Sinobacterium norvegicum: one gene and its partner. The protein of the gene in region 1 interacts with the protein of each later gene in a pairwise test. Links are inferred from orthologs where the notes say so. Each region holds a gene or a part of one and is shown in the gene's direction. Other genes may lie near its edges.

Region 1 (8,644 bases):
GCTGGTATGGGCTTTTTTGTTTCAACGCATTTTTTATTGTCAGCCGCTTATTAGATACTACATTAAACAGTAGGCGGCAAAACCGCTGTTTAGTTGCTAAACAAAAGTTTAGCTCAAATTGTTTGAAGCCCGCTGTCTTCGCCTGTTGAGCTGTTGATTGGTGACTTTGGTTAAACCGCTGTTTTTGCTTGCTCTCGCTCTGCCGGATTTAATTGAAAGGTCAATAGCAACGGTATCTGTAGCCTTTGTACTTTGTCGAGAGACTGCTCTAAAGCTGCTGTCCCGCAAGGCTTTGGTGGTAGTATTGATGATATTTATATTGCTTATAGGTTTTGATTATGTAAAAATTTTACAGTTTCCTGCGCTTTCTTTATTCAGTGTTGGGCGAGCAATTTAGATTAAACAACTGGTAAACGCCTAGTCGGCAGAGAGTATCAACATTGTGTTGAGCCAGGCCTTGGGGTCGAACGACTGGGTCTTTTGATGAGTAATACCAGGTAGCAAGAATTCAACATGCGTTTCCCTGTTATCGGGGGGCGTTTCGACAGCCAAGCTTAAAGATCGGCTAATGACGGTCATTTGTAAGGCGACATCATTAAAATTGTTGGGGTAGTAAATGCAGGATCAAGATCCTATTGAAACACGCGAGTGGCTGGATGCCATCGATTCCGTTATCGATCACGCTGGACATGAGCGTACATCCTTTCTTCTCAATCAATTGTCGGAGCGCGCCTCCGATGTTGGCGTAAAGCTGCCTTCAGCCATTACCACGCCATACCGCAATACTATTGTGCCGACAGCCGAGCGACGGATGCCGGGCGATTTGTTTGTTGAACGCCGCATTCGCTCGATGATTCGCTGGAATGCCCTGGCCATGGTAATGCGCGCCAATGATAACAGTGACGGTCTCGGTGGCCATATTTCAAGTTTCTCATCCAGTGCCACCTTATATGATGTCGGCTTTAACTATTTCTTCAAGGGTGGCGAAAAAGCCGATCTTGTTTTCTATCAAGGCCATACCGCTCCAGGGGTTTACGCACGCTCTTATCTCGAGGGTCGTATCAGCGAGGATCAGCTTGATAATTTCCGCCGTGAAGTGGATGGCGACGGCCTGTCCTCCTATCCGCACCCATGGTTAATGCCAGATTACTGGCAGTTCCCAACGGTTTCTATGGGCCTGGGTCCTATTCAAGCAATCTATCAAGCGCACGTGATGAAGTACCAAGACAAGCGTGGCCTGGTTGATCAGACTAACCGTAAGGTCTGGGCTTTCCTTGGTGACGGTGAGTGTGACGAGCCAGAATCATTGGGTGCCATTTCACTGGCTGGCCGTGAGCAACTCGACAACTTGATTTTCGTGGTTAACTGTAATCTACAGCGTCTCGATGGCCCTGTACGTGGTAACGGTAAAATCATGCAGGAGCTGGAAGGTGTCTTCCGCGGTGCTGGATGGAATGTTATCAAGGTTGTCTGGGGGCGCCACTGGGATGCTCTGTTAGAAAAAGACACCACAGGTTTGCTGCAAAAGCGTATGGACGAAGTCTGTGACGGTGAGCTACAGAACTACAAGGCTAATGGTGGTGCTTACACTCGTGAGCATTTCTTCGGCAAGTACCCCGAGTTGCTCGAATTAGTTAAGGATTTAACCGATGAGGATATTATGTATCTCAACCGTGGCGGCCATGATCCTTATAAAGTTTATGCTGCTTACGCCAACGCCACTGAGCATAAGGGGCAGCCAACAGTTGTGCTTGCTCAAACGGTTAAAGGCTATGGTACCGGTGCAGCGGGTGAGGCTCAGAACGAAACGCACTCGCTGAAGAAGCTCGATATGGAATCCCTGAAAGGCTTCCGTGACCGTTTCAATATTCCATTGAGTGACGACGAACTGAAAACCGTCCCGTATTATCGTCCGGCGCCTGATAGCCCAGAAATGGTCTACATGCGCAAGCGTCGTGAAGAGTTGGGTGGCATGATTCCGTCGCGCAACCCCGATTTCGAAGCGCTACAATGTCCCGATCTGGATGCCTTTAAATCGCATCTTAAGGGCTCTGGTAAGCGTGAAATATCAACGACCATGTCGTTTGTGCGTATGCTGTCAACGCTGACCAAAGATAAGCAAGTTGGTGAGCGTATTGTTCCTATCGTGCCCGATGAGGCACGTACCTTTGGTATGGAGGGGATGTTCCGTCAGTTGGGTATTTACTCTTCAGTGGGTCAGCAATATACCCCACATGATCATGATCAGATCATGTTCTATAAGGAAGATCAAAGCGGTCAAATTCTCGAAGAGGGGATTAACGAGGCCGGTGCTACTTCTGCCTGGATTGCAGCGGCAACTTCTTACAGCACGTCTAACTACCCAATGGTGCCGTACTATATCTTCTACTCGATGTTCGGTTTTCAGCGTGTGATGGACTTGATTTGGGCTGCCGGTGATTCGCAGGCGCGTGGCTTCTTGATCGGCGCAACTGCTGGCCGGACGACACTCAACGGTGAGGGTTTGCAGCACCAGGATGGTCACAGTCATCTGATGGCTAATATGATTCCCAACTGTGTTTCTTACGATCCAACATACGCCCACGAGCTTGCCGTCATTATGCAGGACGGTCTCAAGCGGATGTATCAGGATAAAGAGAACGTGTTCTATTATCTGACCGTGATGAACGAGAACTACACTCACCCCGAGATGCCTCAGGGTTGTGAAGAGGGCATTATCAACGGTCTTTACAAGCTGAAAGAAGCTGAGGGCAAGCATAAACTGAATGTTCAGTTGATGGGCTCAGGCACTATTTTGCGCGAAGTGGAAGCGGCGGCTGAGTTGCTGTCTGCCGATTGGAAAGTGGATGCGGATGTTTGGAGTGTCACCTCGGCTAACTTATTGCGCCGCGATGGTTTGGCCTGTGAGCGTTGGAATCTATTGCATCCTGAGGGGGAGCAACAGGTGCCATTTGTGACGGCAGCGTTCGCCGACACCAAGGGCCCTATTGTTGGTGCCACCGATTATATGAAGTCATATTTGAATCAACTGCTGCCCTTCATGCCTCGTCGTTTCGCCATGCTGGGTACCGATGGCTTCGGCCGTTCGGACTCGCGTGAGAAACTGCGTCACTTCTTTGAAGTTAATCGCTACTTTATTGTTATCAAGGCGCTTAAGGCTTTGGCCGATGACGGTGAAATCAAGTTGTCAGTCGTCACAAAAGCGATTAAGAAATACGGAATTGACCCAGAAAAAATCGATCCTACCAGCTGCTAAGTATTGGGGGTGGGGCTGCGAGGCGGCCTCTCATCCGCAGAGGTTTTGATTGTATTTTTATAAGAGAAGAGAATTATGAGCATTAAATCGGTTGTAGTACCGGAAGGTGCCGGCGAAGCAGAAGTGATCGAGATCTGTGTCGCGGTTGGTGATACTGTCGCCCTAGAGGATTCGCTGGTCGTATTGGAGTCTGATAAGGCGTCAATGGAAGTGCCCTCTGATTGTGCGGGTACAATTACCGCCATCAAGGTCGCCGAGGGCGACACCCTGAACGAGGGCGATATTGTTGTCGAGGTTGAGGTTGCCGGCACCGCGGCAGAGCCTGCCGCTGCTGAATCCCCCGTTGTGGAAGCTGTTACGGAAGCCGTTGTTGAGCAGGTTGTTGAGCAAGCCGTTGAGGCACCAGTGTCAGCCGTTGCCAGCGAGCAATTGGTACAGGCGCCGGATATCGGCTCCGACTCTGCCGAGGTGATCGAGTTCTGTGTCGCCGTCGGTGACACTGTTGAAGAGGGCGACTCGCTGATCGTGCTGGAGTCCGACAAGGCATCGATGGAAATGCCGGCACCCTTTGCAGGTACCGTGGTGTCTTTTGCTGTAAAAGAGGGTGACAGTGTTAGTGAGGGTGCCGATGTCTGTGTGATCGCGACCACTGTTGCTCCCACCGCCCCTGCGGTCGCTGCCCCGGTTGCTGAGGCCAAGGTTGAGGCTGTTGTTGAGGTGGCTGTTGCACCGGTCGCTGCGATCAGCAGCGAGGTCAGCTTGGTTGTCCCCGACTTAGGCACTGATGCAGCGGAAATTATCGAGATTTGTATTGCTGTCGGCGATGATATTGCCGAGGGTGACTCGCTAATCGTATTGGAGACCGATAAGGCTTCGATGGAAGTGCCAGCCACCCAAGGCGGCAAGGTCTTATCCATTGCTGTCAATGAGGGTGACAAGGTCAGCGAGGGCGCTGCTATCTGTGTTGTCATGGGCGAAAGCCAAGCTCCGGCAGTTGCCGCACCAGCTGTTGTTACCAGTCCTGCCGCTGAGGCTCGTCAGCCTACGCCGGCACCAGTGGCTGCGCCAGTGGCGACAACCGTTGCTCAGCAGGTGACACAGGCTGCCAGTTCAAAAGTGTATGCCGGCCCAGCTGTGCGTATGTTGGCACGGGAACTCGGCGTAGATTTGGCATTGGTGCCAAGTACCGGTCCAAAGGGGCGAATCGTCAAAGAAGATGTTCACGCTTATGTAAAGACTACGCTACAGAGCGCGGCCAAGGTTGTCGCAGCCCCAGCGGTGGCCTCAGGCAGTGGTATTCCACAGGTGCCAGCGGTTGATTTCGCCAAGTTTGGAGACATCGAAACCGAGAAACTGTCGAAGATTGCCAAGATTACGGCGGCCAATATGCAGCGCAGTTGGCTCAACGTGCCGCATGTGACGCAGTTTGACGATGTCGACATTACTGATCTTGAAGACTTCCGCAAGGAGATGAAGGCCGAGGCGGAAAAGCAGGGCGTTAAATTAACGCCACTGCCATTTATGCTCAAGGCTCTGGCTCATGCACTGAAGGCAAATCCGAAATTCTGTTCTTCGATCTCTGTCGACGGGGAAGAGGTGATTTATAAGAAGTATGTCCATATTGGTATGGCCGTTGATACGCCTGCTGGTTTGGTTGTTCCCGTCTTGCGTGATGTCGATAAGAAAAGCATCTACGAAATATCTAACGAGGTGATCGAGCTGGCAACCAAGGCTAAAGATCGCAAGCTTAAGCCAGCGGAAATGCAGGGTGCTTGTTTTACTATATCAAGCCTCGGCGGTATTGGTGGTACAGGCTTTACGCCGATTGTTAACACCCCTGAGGTCGGTATCTTAGGTGTGTCTAAGATGACGGTGAAGCCGGTGTGGAATGGCAGTGAGTTTGTGCCCCGTAAGATGTTGCCTGTGGCGCTGTCCTACGATCACCGTGCCATCAACGGTGGTGATGCGGGTCGCTTCCTGACGTATTTCAATCAATTGATGAGCGATATTCGTCGATTGATGTTGTAATCAGTAGTGACAAAAAAGGCCGCTTAATAGCGGCCTTTTTTTTGCGCGAACGGTGGGCGATATTGCTGTCTGACGAAGCTCGGCTTTTTATAGCTCGGTAAAACGCATCGATAAATCGATGGCCGTATTGTGCTTGGTCAAGGCGCCGATAGAAATATAGTCGACACCCGTCTCCGCCACGCTGCGTAGGGTGTGGTTGGTAATATTGCCCGAGGCCTCTAGTTTGGCGCGACCATTGACGTGCTTGACCGCCTCGACCATTTGCGCATTGCTGAAATTGTCAAGCATGATGATATCGGCACCCGCCTCCAGGGCTTGGTTGAGCTCGTCAAAGGTTTCAACCTCGACTTCAACCGGCTTACCAGGGTGGTTACTCTTGGCAGTGGCGATAGCTTGATGAATGCCGCCGCAGCCCGCTATGTGGTTTTCCTTGATCAAGAAGGCATCGAATAAGCCGATACGGTGGTTGTGGCAGCCGCCGCAGGTAATGGCGTATTTTTGCGCAGTTCGCAGGCCGGGAATAGTCTTACGGGTATCGAGGATTTTGACCTTGGTGCCGGCGACTAGGTCGGCGTAAAATTTTGCTGTGGTGGCGGTGCCCGATAATAGTTGTAAGAAGTTGAGTGCCGCACGCTCGCCGGTTAATAGGCTGCGGGCACTGCCTTCGAGGGTGAATAGTGTCGCGTCTGCTTTGACGCTGTCGCCATCCTGGCACTGCCAGTTAACGGTGACGTCACTATCGACCTGTTTGAAAACCTCGTCCACCCAAGCGCTGCCGCTGATGATGCAATCCTCACGGGTAATAATACGGGCAATAGCCTGTTTGTTCTCGGGGATAAGCTCGGCGGTAATATCACCGCTGCCAACATCTTCGAGTAATGATTGACGAACAGTGGCTTCAATATCTTTAGCAAAGGCGGCCGGCACAGTCATGGCGGGGTACTCATTATCACAAAAGCGGCTATTCTAGCACCCCAGACGGTTTGCGGCCACATCGAGAAGTCGTCACCCAGCGTGACTGTTTATTGGCGATGTCTTTGCTTCAGGGTTAAGGTGTTCTGAGAGATGGCGATATCAACTTGTTTCAGTGCCGACATACCCAGCAGGATGGCGTCATCCTCAGTCATCGCTGGGTTGAGAGAGGCGCGAAGATTGCGAAAGACCAAGCCATCGATTGTCAGTTTTGGGATGATTGTTTGATAGACGGTGATATTTCCATTGGCCGTACGTGCGGTGCCCGCCCGTCCCTTGCTAAGGGCTAACACCTTGGCTAGTTTTAGTGGCACAACCACGTCGGTGGCGCCGGTATCGAGCAGCAGCTTAACCGACTGGTTATTGATGACGCCACGGGTGACATAGTGGTGTTGGCGGTTCGACTGCAAGGTCAGCGTGGTCGTGTTGTTACTGGAGTGGCTGGTGGGTTGTTGATTGGGGTTCTCCTGGTGGTCAAGAATCGAGCTGAAAGCCCAACCGAGCAGTCCTAACAGAATTACCCATGCGACGATTAGCATCGCTGTACCCATTGATCTAGAGCTGTTTGTGCTCATATGTGTTACCTAAAAAAACGCACTATTAAATCTCATTCATCGAACGTGATGTAGATCACAGAATGTCTTCTATTCGCTGTTGTTGTGCGTATTTGTCCTTATAATAAAAAATCGTTTATAGCAAAGTAGTCAGTTTAGACATCCCCATTATTGAGGTGCTTGTTGTTTTCTTCGCATCAGGGTGTCACCTAGCTTAAATCTATAACTAACAATAATACAATGGCTTGGTCTGGTCTAATGTAGATTGTTGCCCGCAACAATGCATCGTGCCGAGATGAAAAGAGAGTTTGTGAATGAATACCAGTGAGCAAAAAATTGTTCCTCTACGTTCTGCTGCCGCCTCGGACAATCAGCGAGCCAAATCCTTACCTACGCCGTTGCTCAGCTTGCAGGGTCGAGCCAAGTTAAAGTTGCTGGAACTGCTGGCCGGTGTTTTCAACAACATCGATGACAACTTATTCGAGCTGGCCAGTCGTGCTGATAACAACGGCGATCAAAACCTGTACTTTGAGTCAATGCGAGAAGTGCGCATGCAGCGCCGTGGCATCGAGTTGAATTTTGGCAAGGCAATAAGTCATAGCGTTGCAGAGGTGGTCAATGAAGCACCAAGGGTTGCGGTCGAGGCTTCGGCAGACAGTCTGTCACTGTTGGAACACCACGAGCTTGAACAGATTGTTGCCCTCGATGGCATGGTGGCTAAGAGCCTAGGCGAGTGCAACAACGAGCTGATGCTGTTGACTGCCCGCTGTGATGCCCTGCTGACCGACCGTCAATTGAGCTTTGAGGATAACCCGTTATCACCGAAGGTGTTGGGCAAGGCTTTTGTCGATGCCTGTGATAATTTAGATATTGATATTAAGTCAAAGCTGATGCTGTTTAAGCTGTTTGATAAGCAGGTTTTCGGCAAACTTCAGCCATTTTATCAACAGTGTAACGCGCAGTTAGAGGGTGATGGCATATTGCCCAACCTAGTGCTGGCTGATGCTTATCGCGCCATAAATCCCGATGCAGAAGAGTCCTTGTTGGGTGCGGATTCATTGACGCAGCAACCACCGCAAGATGACGGTGTCAGCCTCGATCAGATGGATGTCTTTGGCGCGGAACAGGAGTCCTCCCCGGTCGACTTGCCGGAACAAGATGTCTTTCGTTCTGTGCAGCAGTTGATGACGCAACTTCAGCGTTTCAGTGCCACCGATACCCAGGCAAAATTGGCTCCGAGAACGAGGGCGGTATCCCGTGATCAGGTCGTTAGTGCATTGTCTGAGATTCAAGCAAAGTCGGCGCAGTTACCGGTGGATGATCTGGGCTATGTTGCCGTTGCACCCAGTCACAATGATTTGAAAATGGCCAGCGAGCAGTTGGTAAAGCAGCTGACGGAGGCCAGTGGCGGTCAGAGCCGGCGTATTGGTCAGCTCGATGAGGACGCCATTAATCTTGTCGAGATGCTGTTTGGCTATATTCTCGATGATAAGAACTTGTCGACGGCGATGAAGGCGTTGATTGCGCGACTGCAAATTCCGTTGATTAAGGTGGCAATGCTTGACAAGGAATTGTTCAACAGTAGTCAGCATCCGGCGCGGCTGTTGCTCAATGAGTTGGCCGCCAATGCACTGGGTTGGAATAGAGCAAAGGGTGCCCAGCGCGATAAGTTGTATTCAAAAATTGAGCAGATCGTCGATCAAATCACCACCGAATTTGATGATGACATCTCCCTTTTTCAACAGTTATTAGTCGACTTAATCGCCTTTAATGAGTCTGAGGATCGACGTGCTCGGCTGGTTGAGCAGCGTACTTTAACGGCAGAGCAGGGGCG
Region 2 (6,115 bases), 700 kb from region 1 along the record:
CTGGTCGGTTTAATTTTTGCCGAGAACCAATTGATGTTGCAAAACGCCAAGATATCGACGCTCGGTGAGCGAGTAGAGGATGTATTCTTTATCACTGACAACAATGGCAAAGCGATAGAAGATGCCGATGTCAGCGAGAGAATTTGCCAGCAACTGCGCCTTCAGCTCGACCAGAATGTCAACGATCAATAATTTAACCATCGATACTAAACTGCTATGAATAACGACTTACAACATCTGCACCGCTACCCCTTCGAAAAATTGGCTGCGCTCAAAGCCCAGGTAACGGCACCGAATCATCTTGAGCACATAGCCCTGTCGATCGGCGAGCCAAAGCATGCGCCACCTCAATTTGTGCTTGAAAACCTGACTAACAATCTCGATAAAATATCTGGCTACCCGACGACTGCCGGTATTTTACCACTGCGCCAGGCCATCGCTGACTGGGCCACAAGCCGCTTTCAATTAGCACCGCAATCTCTGACTGCGCAATCTCATGTATTGCCGGTCAATGGCACCCGTGAAGCACTTTTTGCCTTGACACAGGCCGTCGTCAACAGAGCCGACAAACCTTTAGTACTGATGCCCAATCCTTTCTACCAGATTTACGAAGGCGCGGCGACGCTGGCCGGGGCAGAACCCTATTACCTCAACTGCCTTGCCAGCAATAATTTTCAACCAGACTACGATACAATCCCCGCCGACGTATGGCAGCGAACACAGCTGTTGTTTCTGTGCAGCCCGGGCAACCCAACAGGAGCAGTCACTGATGCAGAGACGCTTAAAAAGCTTATCGTACTAGCCGATCAGTATGATTTCATCATCGCCAGCGACGAATGCTATTCAGAACTCTACTTCGACGAGCAGCAACCCCCTATGGGTTTATTGCAGGCCTGCGCCGAATTAGATCGTAACGATTTTAAGCGCTGCGTTGTCTTTCACTCGCTGTCCAAACGTTCGAACCTGCCCGGTCTACGTTCGGGTTTCGTAGCCGGTGATGCCGACATCATCCAACCATTTCTGCTCTACCGCACCTACCATGGTTGTGCCATGCCGCTGCATCACCAACACGCCAGCATTCAAGCATGGGGAGACGAAACCCATGTCAAACTGAACCGCGATTACTATCGCCAAAAATTTGACGCGGTCATCGATATTCTGCAAGACGTCATCGATATCGAGCAGCCTGAGGCTGGCTTCTATCTCTGGCTCAACGTCGATGGCAGCGACAGCGAATTTGCCCAGCAGCTGTTTGCCGAGCAAAACATCACCGCGCTACCCGGCAGCTTCTTAGGCCGTGAAGCCAATGGTGTCAACCCTGGCGCAGGCAGAGTAAGAATGGCGCTGGTGGCGGAGCTGGCGCAATGTATAGAGGCGGCACAACGCATCAAAGCTTTTCTCACGCGGCGACAGCAGCCATGACCTGCGCCAAAAAAAATATGCTTAAGGGTGAGCGGGTCAATTATATCTTGCGGCGACTACAAAGCCTCTATCCCAATCCGCCTGTCCCCCTCGACCACAAAGATCCTTACACCTTGTTAGTCGCGGTTTTATTATCGGCACAGTGCACCGATGCACGAGTCAACCTGGTCACACCGGCGCTATTCGACCGTGCCGACAACCCCTTCGATATGGCCAAGGTTCCCGTCGAAGAAATCAAGGCTATTATTCGTCCCTGTGGGCTATCTCCGCAAAAATCAAAGGCAATATCGGTACTGTCACAGATGCTGGTCGATCAATACGATGGCGAGGTACCGGCAGATATGGCAGCACTGGAAGAGCTCCCCGGAGTAGGCCACAAAACCGCCAGCGTCGTCATGTCGCAGGCTTTCGATATCCCCGCCTTTGCTGTCGATACCCACATCCATCGGCTGGCCCAGCGCTGGGGGCTGACCAATGGCAAAAATGTCCAACAAACTGAAAAAGACCTTAAGCGCCTGTTTCCTAAAGAAAGCTGGAACCAGCTTCACCTGCAAATCATCTATTATGCCCGCGAATTTTGCTCAGCCCGTGGCTGTGACGGCCGAATCTGTGAAATCTGTAGCACCTGTTACCCGCAGCGTAAACACCCCAAAAAAGTGTTAAAGCCTTGATCAACAATAGCCTCTAACGCTATGCTTGCCCTTTTTAAATGACCGCGACGATGACTATGACAATACTGTTCGGTATCAACAACTGCGACACCGTCAAAAAAGCCAGAAAATGGTTTGATAGCAACAGCCTAGATCACAGCTATCACGATTTCAGAAATGACGGACTGACAGAGAATCAACTCCAGCAATGGATTGACGCTATCGGCTATGAAACACTGGTCAACAAGCGCTCTACCACGTGGAAACAGCTCGGCGATGACGCCAAGCAGAGCCTTGATGGCGACAGCGCAAAAGCACTGATGCTGGCCAATCCAACACTGATCAAACGCCCTGTTGTTATCGATGACACCGGCGTGGTCAGCGTTGGCTTCAAAGAAGCTGACTTTCAGCAACGCTTTTTATCACTCGATTAACTATTTCACCAGGACTCACCCATGACAAATTCAGTATTCAGCCTCGGCCTCGGTGTCGGCACCCAGAACAATAAAGGCGAGTGGTTAGAAGTGTTTTACGCCCAACCGCTACTTCAGCCCAGCGAGCAGCTCGTCGGCCTTATCGCTGAAGCCGTGGGCTACGAAGGCGGCAACCAAGCCATTACCGTCGCCAAGGCTCAGCTGCAAAAGCTGGCCGGCCTATTGTTTGATGCCGAAGAAAAATCACAGGCTAAAATCGCTGCGACACTGGCAGAAGGCAACCAGCCTGCAGTTATTACCATCTTAGCCAGTGATGCAGCACCGGAAACTGTAGCCGAGTGCTACCTCAAGCTGCACCTACTGTCCCATACTCTGGTCAAGCCACACGGCGTCAACCTCACCGGTATGTTTGGTGTATTGCCTAACGTCGCCTGGACAAACAAAGGCGCCATTGATCTTGCTGAGCTTGACGATGCTCAACTCAAGGCACGCTGCAACGGTGAAATCATCGATGTATTGTCCGTCGATAAATTCCCTAAGATGCTTAACTATGTTGTCCCTGCCGGCACCCGTGTTGGCGACGCCTCTCGCGTCCGCCTAGGTGCTTATCTCGGCGAGGGTACCACCATTATGCACGAGGGTTTTGTCAACTTTAATGCGGGCACAGAGGGTCCCGGTATGATTGAAGGTCGCATCTCTGCCGGCGTTTTTGTCGGCAAAGGGTCTGACCTTGGCGGTGGCTGTTCAACCATGGGCACCCTCTCTGGCGGCAACTCAGTGGTCATCAGCGTTGGTGAAGAATGCCTAATCGGTGCCAATGCTGGTATCGGCTTACCGCTGGGCGACCGCTGCACCGTGGAAGCGGGCCTCTATATCACCGCAGGCTCAAAGCTCAACCTGCTCGATGAGGATCGCAATGTGGTTGAAGTCGTCAAGGCACGTGATCTCGCCGGTAAATCTGATCTGCTGTTCCGTCGCAACTCAATCTCAGGCGCTCTCGAAGTACTGAGCAACAAATCAGCAATCGCATTAAATGCTGAGCTTCACAGCAACAACTAAACCCGTTGTTTTTAGGGGAGAGGCGACAGAGCTCGCCTCCCCCCCCCTATCCCCCCCTCCGGTGTTTTCTCTACAATGACTTTCTTCGAATAAAACAACAGTTATTTTGCACCCGCTATACTGAGCTAATGCGATAGTAAAAAAGGCATTTAGCATAGTGAATATGCAGTCAGATGATGACGACACAATACAGCAACCGCTGACAAGCAAACTGATTAAGTCTGACCTGTATATCATGCTGATCGCAGTCATGACTGCGGCCGTCATCTTTGCCTTTATCGCCAGAATTGAACACTATCAAGAAGAACAAAATTTCAACCGCCAATCAGTCAATATCTATAACGCGATCAGCTATCAATTCCAACGTAACCTCGACGCATTATATTCAGTTTCCGATTACATCAGTAACTCTCAACACGTGAGCCGAGAGGAATTTTCTCGCTTTGGGCTGGCAACACTGGCGCGCTATCATGGGATAAAAGCACTGTCGTGGAATCCTGTTGTAGCGGGAGAAGAGCGTGAGGTATTTATTGAAAACGCGCGCGAGGACGGCCACGACGATTTCGATATTACCGCGCGCAACCATCAGGGAGACTTAATCTCTGCCCCTACCAGCCAACAGCATGTGCCTGTGCTTTACATCGAACCTCTAGCCGAAAACAAGCCCGCCCTTGGCTATGATATAGCGTCCCAGAAAAATCGCCTATCGGCAATCGAGCTCGCCTTCAACAGCGGCCAAACCGTCAGCACCACCCGCATAAAACTCGTGCAAAATAGCGATGAGCAGTTTGGCGTCTTGATATTAAGCCCGGTCTTCTATCCCGCGGCCAACGGCAGCAGTCTTAGCGCCACCCCAAAAGGCGTTGCCGTCGAAGTGTTAAGAATTGGCGACGCCATCAAAAACGCAACGTCAGATTTTGATACCTCTGCCTTAATCATTCAGCTAATCGACCTCGACGCCAAGCCCGAGCAACAATTACTCTTTGCCAACCGCGACCGGGTAAATCATAGTTTGTCGTGGCAACAGGACTTTCAGTTCTCTCAGCGCCAATGGCGTATCTTGGTTGCAAAGGCGACGTCTCCGCCATTCCAGCATATACATGTATTTGCCATCCTCAGTGCGATTACTACCTTGCTGGCATTCTACCCGTTAATTATTTATCGGGTTAAAAGCCGGCGTTATATTGAACATATCGAACACCGGGTTGAACGCCGCACCTGCGAACTGGCCTCCGCTAAAGAGACGGCTGAAGCCGCCAACATGGCCAAAAGCCAATTTCTAGCCAATATGAGTCACGAGATTCGCACCCCTATGAACGGCGTGTTAGGTATGTCTGAAATGCTAGAAGAAACTGTACTCGATGAGGAGCAGCGACAATATTTAAGTATTATTCAGGGCTCGAGTAAATTACTGCTGACAGTACTTAACGACATTCTCGATTTATCTAAAATTGAGGCCGGGAAATTCAACATTGAGCGAAAATCATTTAACCTCAAACAGCTCATCAGTGAATCACTATCCCCCTTTCTTATTACCAAGAATAACGATATCGAGCTGTTGTCCAGCATCGCAGTCAACTGCCCGCTATTTTTAATCGGCGATAAAATTCGCATCCAACAAATCATCACCAACCTACTCAGCAATGCGGTTAAATTCACTCACCAGGGCGAAGTAATGCTATCGGTTCGATGTCTATATAGCAAAGCAGGGATCGCCTATGTAGAGTTCGCAATCCGGGACACCGGCATCGGTATCAGCCCGAACAATCAGGCGCGACTATTTCAAGCCTTCAGCCAAATAGATGGCGGCCACAACTTAGGCGGCACCGGTTTAGGGCTAACCATTTGCCAAAATTTAGTCGAATTGATGGACGGAGAAATACACCTCAAGAGCGACAAAGAAACCGGCACCACGGTTTCTTTTATCCTGCCTCTGCAAATTGATTTAGCACCAAGATCGAGTAATAAAAATATTATTCTTGATTTTAAGCAATCACTACGGGTATTAGTCGTAGAAGATAATAAGGTGAACAGATTGGTGGCGGAAGGCCTATTAAAACAGCTGAACGTCATCTGTGACACAGCCATCGATGGACAGCAAGCAATCGATCTAATTTGCCACCAGCAGCAACGATATGACCTGGTGTTGATGGACTGCGACATGCCGATTGTCGACGGCTATACCGCCAGTAAGAAAATCAGAGACTGGGAGACGCTCAATCAGTCTCCCGCCACCAGTATTTACGCCCTCAGTGCCCATGTATTGTCCGAGCAGTTAGAGAAGTGCTACGACTCGGGAATGAACGGACACCTCGCCAAGCCAATCACTCTTAACATACTCAGCCAAACACTGACTGATCTCTGCCGCTAAAGTGCGTTTAGATATGCCTTCATAGAGGTTAGCCGTACCGTGGCTGCGCCAATGATATCGATAAAGCCAAACAATGGATGGGGCTTTGTCGCAGATACCCAACCCGCGCCCGTGGCGCCGATAGGCACGGTCATCCCCTCGGGTTCCTCAAATTCCAGCACTATTGTACGGCCATGCGA

Evidence for each region.
Region 2: the proteins of aceE (region 1) and nth interact in binary tests that used the Escherichia coli proteins (3 or more experiments, as listed by UniProt). The link is inferred for Sinobacterium norvegicum from one-to-one orthologs.

The regions. Positions count from the first base shown.
Region 1 is NZ_CAKLPX010000001.1:1,626,384-1,635,027, reverse strand. What follows is about bases 222-3,456. They hold aceE (pyruvate dehydrogenase (acetyl-transferring), homodimeric type), read left to right. Parts: upstream 222-616; coding sequence 617-3,256; downstream 3,257-3,456. Other genes in these bases: aceF (dihydrolipoyllysine-residue acetyltransferase), read left to right, coding at 3,332-3,456; L9P87_RS07290 (hypothetical protein), read left to right, coding at 222-397. Also shown: more of L9P87_RS07290, read left to right, coding at 161-221; more of aceF, read left to right, coding at 3,457-5,284; nadC (carboxylating nicotinate-nucleotide diphosphorylase), read right to left, coding at 5,372-6,217; L9P87_RS07270 (retropepsin-like aspartic protease family protein), read right to left, coding at 6,307-6,831; L9P87_RS07265 (DUF1631 domain-containing protein), read left to right, coding at 7,125-8,644. UniProt on the Escherichia coli protein: Component of the pyruvate dehydrogenase (PDH) complex, that catalyzes the overall conversion of pyruvate to acetyl-CoA and CO(2).
Region 2 is NZ_CAKLPX010000001.1:927,867-933,981, forward strand. What follows is about bases 257-3,255. They hold nth (endonuclease III), read left to right. Parts: upstream 257-1,418; coding sequence 1,419-2,093; downstream 2,094-3,255. Other genes in these bases: dapC (succinyldiaminopimelate transaminase), read left to right, coding at 257-1,422; L9P87_RS04045 (ArsC family reductase), read left to right, coding at 2,144-2,506; dapD (2,3,4,5-tetrahydropyridine-2,6-dicarboxylate N-succinyltransferase), read left to right, coding at 2,528-3,255. In the rest of the region: glnD ([protein-PII] uridylyltransferase), read left to right, coding at 1-192; more of dapC, read left to right, coding at 217-256; more of dapD, read left to right, coding at 3,256-3,565; L9P87_RS04055 (CHASE domain-containing protein), read left to right, coding at 3,729-5,936; L9P87_RS04060 (HlyD family secretion protein), read right to left, coding at 5,933-6,115. UniProt on the Escherichia coli protein: DNA repair enzyme that has both DNA N-glycosylase activity and AP-lyase activity. The DNA N-glycosylase activity releases various damaged pyrimidines from DNA by cleaving the N-glycosidic bond, leaving an AP (apurinic/apyrimidinic) site.